3 regions of the Rhizobium sp. 768_B6_N1_8 genome follow, and region 3 is predicted to be linked to each of the others. Evidence: riboswitches for the same ligand, from Rfam matches in the RefSeq annotation. Region 3 holds a riboswitch; each other region holds the start of a gene.

Region 1 (3,268 bases), 1.4 Mb from region 3:
GTTCCTGGAGGCAGAAAATCCCAAGAAGCCGATCAACCTCTACATCAATTCGCCGGGCGGCGTCGTGACCAGCGGTTTTGCCATGTACGACACGATGCGTTTCATCCGCGCGCCGGTGCACACGCTCTGCATGGGAACGGCCCGCTCGATGGGCTCCTTCCTGCTGATGGCCGGCCAGCCGGGAGAGCGATATGCCCTTCCGAATGCCAGCATCCTCATCCACCAGCCCCTCGGCGGCTTCCAGGGCCAGGCGTCCGATATGCTCATTCATGCCGAGGAAATCAGGAAGACGAAGCAGCTCATGACCAGCCTCTATGCCGAGCATTGCGGGCGATCCTATGAAGAGTTCGAGCAGGCGATGGATCGGGACCGCTTCATGAGGGCTGAAGAGGCCCTGGAATGGGGGCTGATCGACCGCATCCTGACGGATCGAGAGGATGTGGCAGAGGTAGGAGCGCAATAGCCATGCGCCCCGCCCTCGCCAGCCTAAACCTCAGCTACCGGCCTTCAATGCCGTATTGCAAAGGCTCCAATAGCCGCCGCCCTTCTGGATCCATTTCAGATCGTTGAGCGTGCCGGCATCCTTGTTGGCATGATAGCTGTCGACGCAGGTATGCAGCCGGCCCTTGGCAGGCGTTTCGCTGGCGTATTTCTTGTCGATCGCCTTCGGCATGGTCACGCCCTTGGGGGCCTTGACCGTCGGCTTTGCGGGCTCCTTGTCCGTCGTTGCGGCCACTGCCTTGTCATCGGCAGCATCTTCGGCGGCCGCATCCGCGCCACAGAACTTCGCCCGGAAGTCGTTCCACTTCATGTCCTTGGCCGAACCATCGGCCTTGGCCGTCTGATATTTGGCGCTGCATTCCTTCATGGTCAGCGCGGAGGCCGGAGAAACGAAGAAGGCGGCGGCAATCAACGCTCCGGCGGAAGCGGGCACAAGCAATCTCGCAATCATGGGATATCCTCGTGTTGGGGGCAGTTCACGGCATGCACGTCTTTGGGGCCCCAAATCTTTGAGACCCCAAGTCTTTGAAGCCTATGAAACGGTTCCATTGGGCGTTGCCGCATCGACGGCTTTCGGCAGATGCTCGGCAAGCAGCTTGGACACATCATCGGCATTGACGCCGAACTTGGCGGCGAGATCGCGCAGCTGATCGGACGACAAGGCCGCCTGGATCTGTTCCGCCGATACGGGAAGATTGTGGCCGGTGCCGATCCAGGATGAGACCTGCTCGCCGAGGCCCGCCGAATTGAGCTGGGAAACGATGCCCTGCAGCCCTCCGGCATTGTCGAATATTCTGGTTGCAACCGCGACGTAATCGACCTGCCTGCCGGCAAGCACATCAGAGAGAACACCGCCTAAACCGTCGAAAATACTCATGGTTGCTCCTCCACCCATCAGCGGATTCTACATTAGCATGAGGTAAAATTTCTGTCATTCCGGATTTGCGAAACGACAGCCTTCCCTCCGCAAACAATACTTCTCGCTGGCCCTGCTTGACGTTGCCCATGGTGACGTCCTAAGTCGGGGGAGACGGTTCCCCGAGGAGAACTTCGAGGGGATTAATAGGGAACACGGTGCGGACGACCCAAAAGGGACCAAGACCGTGGCTGCCCCCGCAACTGTAAGCGGATTGCCGGTTATATCCGGAATGAATGCCTCGTCGTTCATTCCAGGACATCACCGGCGAGCTGGTCACTCCAAGTGCCACTGCGCGCAAGCGCGGGAAGGCAGATGACCGGCTGACATCCGCGAGCCAGGAGACCTGCCGTCAATCGCAATCCAATCAGCCAGGCGGGGATGCCTGGACAAGGAGCAGATATGATTGACCTTATTTCCTGCCGCTTGCCGCACGCGATCCGTCCCGATTGGACCACCCGCCGCTAGCCCTCCTCCACGTTTGGCTCACGCATCTGCGCGCGCCGGCGTCTGCTGGCCCTTTTCCTTCCGATCGAGAGTTTCCAATGCGCCAGATTATTCCAGGCTTTTCCCTTGCGTTCGGGCTCGCCAGCCTTTGCCTGGCCGACCTTGCAGCACCCGCCTTCGCCGCCACCCAATATCCCCTCACCCTCAGCAATTGCGGCCAGCAAGTCACCTTCGAGAAGGCACCGGCCAAGATCGTTTCGATCGGCCAGGGCATGACCGAAGTGCTCCTCTCGCTCGGCCTTGCCGACAAGATCGCCGGCACCGCCGTCTGGGTCGGCCCGGTCCTGCCGCAATATGCCGAGGCCAACAGCAAGATCAGACGCCTGGCCGACAACGACCCGAGCTTCGAATCCGTCGTCGGTGCCGAGCCCGATCTGGTGGCTGCCGAATTCGAATGGCATGTCGGCGCCCAAGGCTCCGTCGGCAAGCGCGAGCAATTCAAAGACCTCGGCATCAACACCTATATCGCGCCGGCCGATTGCGTCGCCAAGATCAACACCGATGGCGGAGACGGCGTGCGCAAGGAGCTGTTCACGATGGACCTGATCTATCAGGAAATCGCCGAACTCTCCGAAATCTTCGACGTGAAGGACCGGGGCGATAAACTGATCGCCGACCTGAAGAAGCGCGAGGCCGCGGCCGTTGCCTCCGTTTCAGGCGCGGCAGCCAAGAACCTGCCCGTCGTCTTCTGGTTCTCCAGCAAGGAGGTGAAAGGCGATGCCTTCATCGCCGGCAAGAACAGCGCGCCGGCCTATATCCTGAAGACGCTCGGCGCAAAGAACGTCGTGACGACTGAAGAGGAATGGCCCCTCGTCGGCTGGGAAACGATTGCGCAGGCCAATCCCGCCGTCATCGTCATCGCCACCATGGACCGCCGCCGCTATGCCGCCGACGATCCCAAGGTGAAGGTGGATTTCCTGGAAAACGATCCGGTCACAAGGGAGCTCGATGCCGTCAAAAACAAGCGCTTCATCATGATGGACGCGCAGTCGATGAACCCGACGATCCGCACGATCGACGGCATCGAAATCCTGGCAAAGGGCATCGCCGCCTCCGGTCTGGCGCAGTGAGCCAGGCTGCCTTGCCACAGAGGAAATGGTGGGCGCTTGCCGCGCTCACCATCGCCGCCTTCCTCCTGCTCGGCCTGATGGTCAGCCTCGCCGTATCGATCGGCGAGATATCGATCCCGCTCGCCACCACGGCAAAGGCGGTTTCCAACCGCCTGTTCGGCACGGCATTCGAACTCAGCCGCATCCACCAGGGCATTGTCTGGGATTACCGCCTCAGCCGCGCGCTGGTGGCGGCAAGCGCCGGGGCGTCGCTCGCGCTTTGCGGCGTGGTGCT
Region 2 (3,268 bases), 1.3 Mb from region 3:
TCTCATGCAGGCCGATGACGACGAGGCGCGTGGTGCGGGCTTCGCCCGGCGTCCAGGCGCGGTCGAAATACTGGTCGATGCGGGCACCCACGGCCTGCAGCTGCAGGCGCATCGGCTTGCCGGAGACATCGATGAAGCCCTTGAGACGCAGCACGTCATGCTCGGCGATAATGCCCTTCAGCTTCTCGACGAAACCTGATGTATCGGCGATAGCGCCGAGCTCGACGACGAAACTGTCGAATTCGTCGTGATCGTGCGGCGTACCGTCCTCATGCTCCAGCTCGTGATGGGACTTGCGGTTGACGATATCGTCTTCCGTGCCGATGCCGAGGCCGAGCAGCACGCTTGCCGGCACCTCGCCATTCCTGGCCTCGATCATCACAGGCTTGCGGGCGATGCGCGAGGCGACTTCGCTTTTCACACGGCCAAGGCCGTCAGCGTCGATCAGGTCGGTCTTGTTGAGCACGATCAGATCAGCGCAGGTCAGCTGATCCTCGAAGAGCTCCTCGATCGGGCTTTCATGATCGAGCGATTCATCCTCGACCCGGCGTGCATCGACAGCATCATGGTCATCGGCAAAACGCCCTGCGGCAACAGCGGCGCTGTCGACCACGGTGATGACGCCGTCAACGGTGACTTCGCTTCTGATGTCCGGCCAGTTGAAGGCGGCGACCAGCGGCTGTGGCAAGGCAAGGCCTGAAGTTTCGATGACGATATGGTCCGGGCGCTGCTCGCGCTCCAGAAGCTTGGTCATGGTCGGAATGAAATCGTCGGCGACCGTGCAGCAGATGCAGCCATTGGTGAGCTCGATAATATCGTCCTCGGTGCAATTCTCCGCCCCGCAGCCCTTCAGCACATCGCCATCGACGCCGAGATCGCCGAACTCGTTGATGATGAGCGCAATCTTCTTGCCGCCGGCATTGGTGAGCAGGTTGCGGATCATTGTCGTCTTGCCCGCACCGAGGAAGCCAGTGATGACGGTCGCGGGAATTTTCTGCTGCATGGATTTAACCCTTCATTTTCAGCGGCAGACCTGCCGCGATAAAATACACGTCGTCGGCCACAGCCGCGATCATCTGGTGCAGCCGGCCGGCATGGTCGCGAAAATCCCGCGCCATGCGGTTCTCAGGCACGATGCCGAGGCCGACTTCATTGGAAACGATGACGAGCCGCGCCTTTGCCTGCGGTAGAAAGGCGGCAAGGGCGGCGGACTGGGCGGCGATATCGCGCCCCTCCATCATCAGATTGGTGAGCCACAGCGTCAGGCAATCAACGAGAACAGCCCTGCCCTCGCCGTCGATTGCCGCAAGGCGCTCGGTAAGGTCGAGCGGTTCCTCATGCGTGGTCCAGGAGGGGCCGCGGTCGGCCTTGTGCTGGTCGATACGCGCCTGCATTTCGTCATCCCAGGCGCGGCCTGTGGCGATGTAGTGGTGGTCGAGGCCGCTTGTGGTGACGAGGTTTTCGGCGAAGCGGGATTTGCCGGAGCGGGCGCCGCCAAGGATGAAGGTGGCGTTGAGAAGGCTCTTGGTCATGCCACGGCCGCCCTTGGAGCGAAGGCGCGGCTCCACCCACTTCCCTCATCCCTGTGCTTGTCACAGGGATCCAGCGTGCCCAAGTCCTTGGGCACGAGAGACTCACTCAACGACGGCGTAGATTCACTCACTGCGCGGACGCGCCGTGGCTGGATTCCTGTGACAAGCACAGGAATGAGGGAGGAGAGGAAAGTGCGCGCCGGGTAACGTCCACCAACAGGCGCCAGACGCATCCCATCAGGAGGTACCGAACCGACACCTTTCACATGCACCACCAGAGGCAGCGCTGAATCAAATCCTTCAGCCAAGACAACCTCCGTGCTGGCAGCGGGCAAACGGCCCAGTATGGGCATTATGCCCGGCACGGATGGCAGGTCTCCTGGCTCGCAGTTAGCGGCCGCGACAGGGGCAGACCGTTTCCGGTCGCCCCTGATCGTGCCAGCGGATCCGCCTCGCCTTCCCGGCTGCTTCTCGTGAAAAGGCGGACGATTCGTAGAAATAGAGGCGTCCTGCCCCGGCTGATCACGATGCATTCCAGTGGCTTTTCCGGCACTTATACCGCCTTGCCCGCCTGCAGAATGCGAGGCTGTCAGCGCAACGGCTAAAATACCGGACGGAAGACCCTGACTGCTCTACAGTCGCGGGGTCGGCTGTGATGAAGGCGCCCGGCTTGGGTCCGCCCCGTCACATTCCCTTTTCATCCGGAAGGCGTAAGGCCGATCCGGAACCATCCATTATGTCAATTCATGGTTAGGCTTCCGCCCCGGGCATGTCAATCGGCGCACTGGGTGCACACAGAGATCATCTCGACTTACACTACCGATATTATCGTCTTTAATCAAAGGTTTACGTCACAAAAACTTTACGGCGCAGTCGGTATTTTGCCGCAATTGCCGCTCATGCGGATGCCGGCTCCGCCCTTGACCCCCACTCCTGCCGCCTAGTTTCCCCATGATGCTCTCCCGAATGGATATTCGCCGCCTCGGCCCTCTCGGCACCGTCTTTGATCCGGGACGCCTGCGCGCGCTTATCCGCCACAGCGAAATGGGCATGGTCTTTGCCGGCGCGCTCGTCGGTATCGCCTCGGGGCTTGCGGTCACCGCCATGAGCTATGTCTCGGAAGAGATGCACAGGCTGATCTTCGGCATAGACGGCACGACGAGGCTCAGCGCCTCGCAGATCGACAGCAAGTTCCTGCTGATGACGGCCCCGGTTGCCGGCGGCATGCTGCTCGGCCTGTTGATCTTCATTCTCGCCAGATGGCGCAAGAAGCCGATGGTCGACCCGATCGAGGCCAATGCCTTGCATGGCGGCCGCCTGTCGCTGACGGACAGCATCCTCGTCGCCATCCAGAACCTCGTTTCCAACGGCTTCGGCGCGTCCGTCGGTCTGGAGGCCGGCTATACGCAGCTTGCAGCCGGCATCGCTTCGAAATTCGGCCTGAAGCTGCAGCTGCGCCGCTCCGACATGCGCGTCCTCGTCGGCTGCGGCGCGGCCGGCGCCATCGCCGCCGCCTTCAATGCACCGCTGACGGGCGCCTTCTATGCCTTCGAGCTGATCATCGGCACCTACACCATCGTCTCGCTGACGCCCGTCGTCGTCGCGGCCCTCGTCGCTACACTGGTCGCCCGGCTGCTATCCGGCAGCGATTTCATCATCGATGTCGGCAGCTTCGGCGCTGTCCAGCCCGCCGATTACGTGCCGGCGATCGCCCTTGGCGCCTTCTGCGCCGGCAT
Region 3 (3,268 bases):
GCTGACGGAGAAGCCCGTGAAGGGCATGCTGACCGGGCCGGTGACGATCCTCAACTGGTCCTTCGTGCGCGACGATCTCTCTCGCGCCGACGTCAGCCGGCAGATCGCGCTGGCGATCCGCGACGAGGTGCTCGATCTCGAAAGGGCCGGTGCGGCAATGATCCAGATCGACGAGGCGGCGCTGCGCGAGGGCCTGCCGCTGCGCAAGGCCGACTGGAAGACCTATCTCGACTGGGCCGTCGAGAGTTTCCGCCTATGCGCCTCCGGCGTGGCGGACGAAACGCAGATCCATACGCATATGTGCTATTCGGAGTTCAACCAGATCATCGATGCCATCGCGGCGATGGATGCCGATGTGATCTCCATCGAGACGTCACGTTCGAAGATGGAACTGCTGGAGGCCTTCCGTAGCTACAAATATCCGAACGAGATCGGCCCCGGCGTCTACGACATCCATTCGCCGCGCGTTCCTGATGTCGAGGAGATGACGGAGCTCCTGACGCTGGCGCGCGAGCGTCTGACGGACGGGCAGCTCTGGATCAATCCGGATTGCGGATTGAAGACGCGCAGGTGGGAAGAGGTTCGCCCGGCGCTCGTCAACATGGTCGCTGCCGCCCGAATATTACGACATGCCGCATCGACGATTCGGGCCTGAACCTGGAGTCGAAAATCAGAGAGCCGGCTATAGGCCGGCTCTCTTCATTGGGGCCTTCTCCACAGCCTACTTTCTTTAAGCATTCGTTAACCACGTTTTTCACAGGAATGTAGCAATTTCAAATATGCCGTAACGCGACGCACAAACCATCCGTTGACGCCAACTCCGATTCGAGTACTATATCTAGTGTTCAAGGTTCCTTCGATTCGCTAGGGATCGCAGGCTAAGACGGGAATACGGTGCGGTTTGCCATGATGGCAAAACAAGGCCGGAGCTGCCCCCGCAACTGTAAGCGGCGAGCAACTGTCCGATTTCAGGTCACTGAGGCATGACGCTTTGGGAAGGCTGGGGGCAGGGTGCTTCGACCCGCGAGCCAGGAGACCTGCCTTGAACGAAACGTCCACGGGCGGGGTGTCCGGAAGGTCGCGTATATGTGAGGCGGATCAAATCCGCACCTGTTGCGCTGCCCCCGGAAGTCCGCATGAGCACTTCGGGGTTGAAGTCATGTCGAGAGCATCAAAGCCGCCGCCCGCGCAAATCCCGCGAGGGATCGAATCCGGCGTGTAAAACGCCAACTTTGCCAGATCAATATCGAGCGTTACCCCGGACGCCGCAAGGCGCCCGATCCTAGTTCTGCGTCCGGAATCCATTGACATCACGAGGAACATGATGAGCGTTACCGTTTACAGCAAGCCTGCCTGCGTTCAGTGCACCGCCACATATCGCGCCCTCGACCGCCTGGGCGTCGACTATCAGATCATCGATATCTCCGAGGATGCCGACGCGCTCGATCGCGTTCGCGGCATGGGCTACATGCAGGTTCCGGTCGTCGTTGCCGGCGAGAACCACTGGGCGGGCTTCCGTCCCGATATGATCAGCGCGCTCTCCTGATCGGAGAAGAGCGGTGGGCCTGATCGTCTATTATTCCAGCCGGTCTGAGAATACCCATCGTTTCGTCGAGAAGCTGGGACTGCGCGCGGCGCGCATTCCCGTAGGCGTTGAGGACATCCACATTCGCGAACCCTATGTGCTGATCTCGCCCACCTATTGCGGGGATGGCGGCCCCGGGATCGTAAAGGGAGCCGTGCCCAAGCAGGTGATCCGTTTCCTCAACGATGCGGAAAACCGCTCCAACATCCGTGGCGTCATTGCTGCGGGCAACAGCAATTTCGGCGAGACCTATGGGCTTGCCGGCGACGTGATCTCGCAGAAATGCCAGGTGCCTTACCTCTACCGGTTCGAGCTTCTGGGGACTGCCGAGGATGTCGCCAATGTCAAAGACGGGATGGGACGATTTTGGACACAGGAACAAATTTGAAGCGAGATGCGGGCGCAAAACCGCTAAAGGCAGCGGACGCGCTGGATTATCACGCGCTGAACGCGATGCTGAACCTCTATGACGAGCAGGGCAAGATCCAGCTCGACAAGGACCGCATGGCGGCCAAGCAGTATTTCCTGCAGCACGTGAACCAGAACACGGTGTTCTTCCATAATCTCCGGGAGAAGCTCGATTATCTGGTGACCGAAGGCTATTACGAGCAGGAAGTGCTCGACCAGTATTCCTTCAACTTCGTCCGCGACCTGTTCGACGAGGCCTATGCCAAGAAGTTCCGTTTCCCGACTTTCCTCGGCGCCTTCAAATATTACACCAGCTACACGCTGAAGACCTTCGACGGAAAGCGCTATCTGGAGCGCTATGAAGATCGCATCTGCATGGTGGCGTTGGCACTTGCCGAAGGCAATGAGCAGCTTGCCCGTGATCTGGTCGAAGAGATCATCACCGGCCGCTTCCAGCCGGCAACGCCGACTTTCCTCAATGCCGGCAAGAAGCAGCGCGGCGAGCTCGTCTCGTGCTTTCTGCTGCGTGTCGAAGACAATATGGAATCGATCGGCCGCTCCATCAATTCGGCGCTGCAGCTTTCCAAGCGCGGCGGTGGCGTGGCGCTATCGCTGACGAACATCCGCGAGGCTGGCGCGCCAATCAAGCAGATCGAAAACCAGTCTTCCGGCATCATCCCCGTCATGAAGCTGCTCGAAGACTCGTTCTCCTATGCCAACCAGCTCGGTGCTCGGCAGGGTGCGGGTGCCGTTTATCTCAACGCCCATCACCCTGACATCATGCGCTTCCTTGATACCAAGCGCGAAAATGCTGACGAGAAGATCCGTATCAAGACGCTGTCGCTCGGCGTCGTCGTGCCCGACATCACTTTCGAGCTCGCCAAGAACAATGAGGATATGTACCTCTTCTCGCCCTACGACGTGGAACGGGTCTATGGCGTGCCCTTCACCGAGATATCGGTGACGGAGAAGTATCGCGAGATGGTGGCGGATGCCCGTATCACCAAGAAGAAGATCAAGGCGCGCGAATTCTTCCAGGTGATTGCCGAAATCCAGTTCGAGAGCGGTTATCCCTACATCATGTTCGAAGACACGGTGAACCGGGCAAACCCGATCGCCGGCCGCATCAGCATGAGCAATCTCTGCTCTGAAATCCTGCAGGTCAGCGAAGCGAGCACCTTCAACGACGACCTTTCCTACAAGGTGATGGGCAAGGATATCTCGTGCAATCTCGGCTCGCTGAATATCGCCATGGCTATGGATTCGGCCGATTTT

Evidence for each region. A riboswitch is a leader RNA that binds a small molecule or an ion and turns the genes downstream of it on or off. The one in region 3 is predicted to bind cobalamin.
Region 1: linked by a shared signal. The riboswitch ahead of AB8B33_RS13130 (ABC transporter substrate-binding protein) and the one ahead of nrdH (glutaredoxin-like protein NrdH) in region 3 are both predicted to bind cobalamin.
Region 2: linked by a shared signal. The riboswitch ahead of cobU (bifunctional adenosylcobinamide kinase/adenosylcobinamide-phosphate guanylyltransferase) and the one ahead of nrdH (glutaredoxin-like protein NrdH) in region 3 are both predicted to bind cobalamin.

What each region holds. Positions count from the first base shown of each region.
Region 1 covers NZ_JBPWPV010000001.1:2,538,083-2,541,350, forward strand. The annotation lists gene AB8B33_RS13115 (ATP-dependent Clp protease proteolytic subunit) at 1-463, shown strand, start outside; gene AB8B33_RS13120 (hypothetical protein) at 494-952, opposite strand; gene AB8B33_RS13125 (YidB family protein) at 1,034-1,378, opposite strand; cobalamin riboswitch at 1,516-1,785, shown strand; gene AB8B33_RS13130 (ABC transporter substrate-binding protein) at 1,963-2,994, shown strand; gene AB8B33_RS13135 (FecCD family ABC transporter permease) at 3,006-3,268, shown strand, end outside.
Region 2 covers NZ_JBPWPV010000001.1:2,683,537-2,686,804, forward strand. The annotation lists gene cobW (cobalamin biosynthesis protein CobW) at 1-1,003, opposite strand, end outside; gene cobU (bifunctional adenosylcobinamide kinase/adenosylcobinamide-phosphate guanylyltransferase) at 1,008-1,532, opposite strand; cobalamin riboswitch at 1,885-2,279, opposite strand; gene AB8B33_RS13875 (chloride channel protein) at 2,487-3,268, shown strand, end outside.
Region 3 covers NZ_JBPWPV010000001.1:3,951,597-3,954,864, reverse strand. The annotation lists gene metE (5-methyltetrahydropteroyltriglutamate--homocysteine S-methyltransferase) at 1-655, shown strand, start outside; cobalamin riboswitch at 832-1,059, shown strand; gene nrdH (glutaredoxin-like protein NrdH) at 1,325-1,546, shown strand; gene nrdI (class Ib ribonucleoside-diphosphate reductase assembly flavoprotein NrdI) at 1,560-1,973, shown strand; gene nrdE (class 1b ribonucleoside-diphosphate reductase subunit alpha) at 1,952-3,268, shown strand, end outside.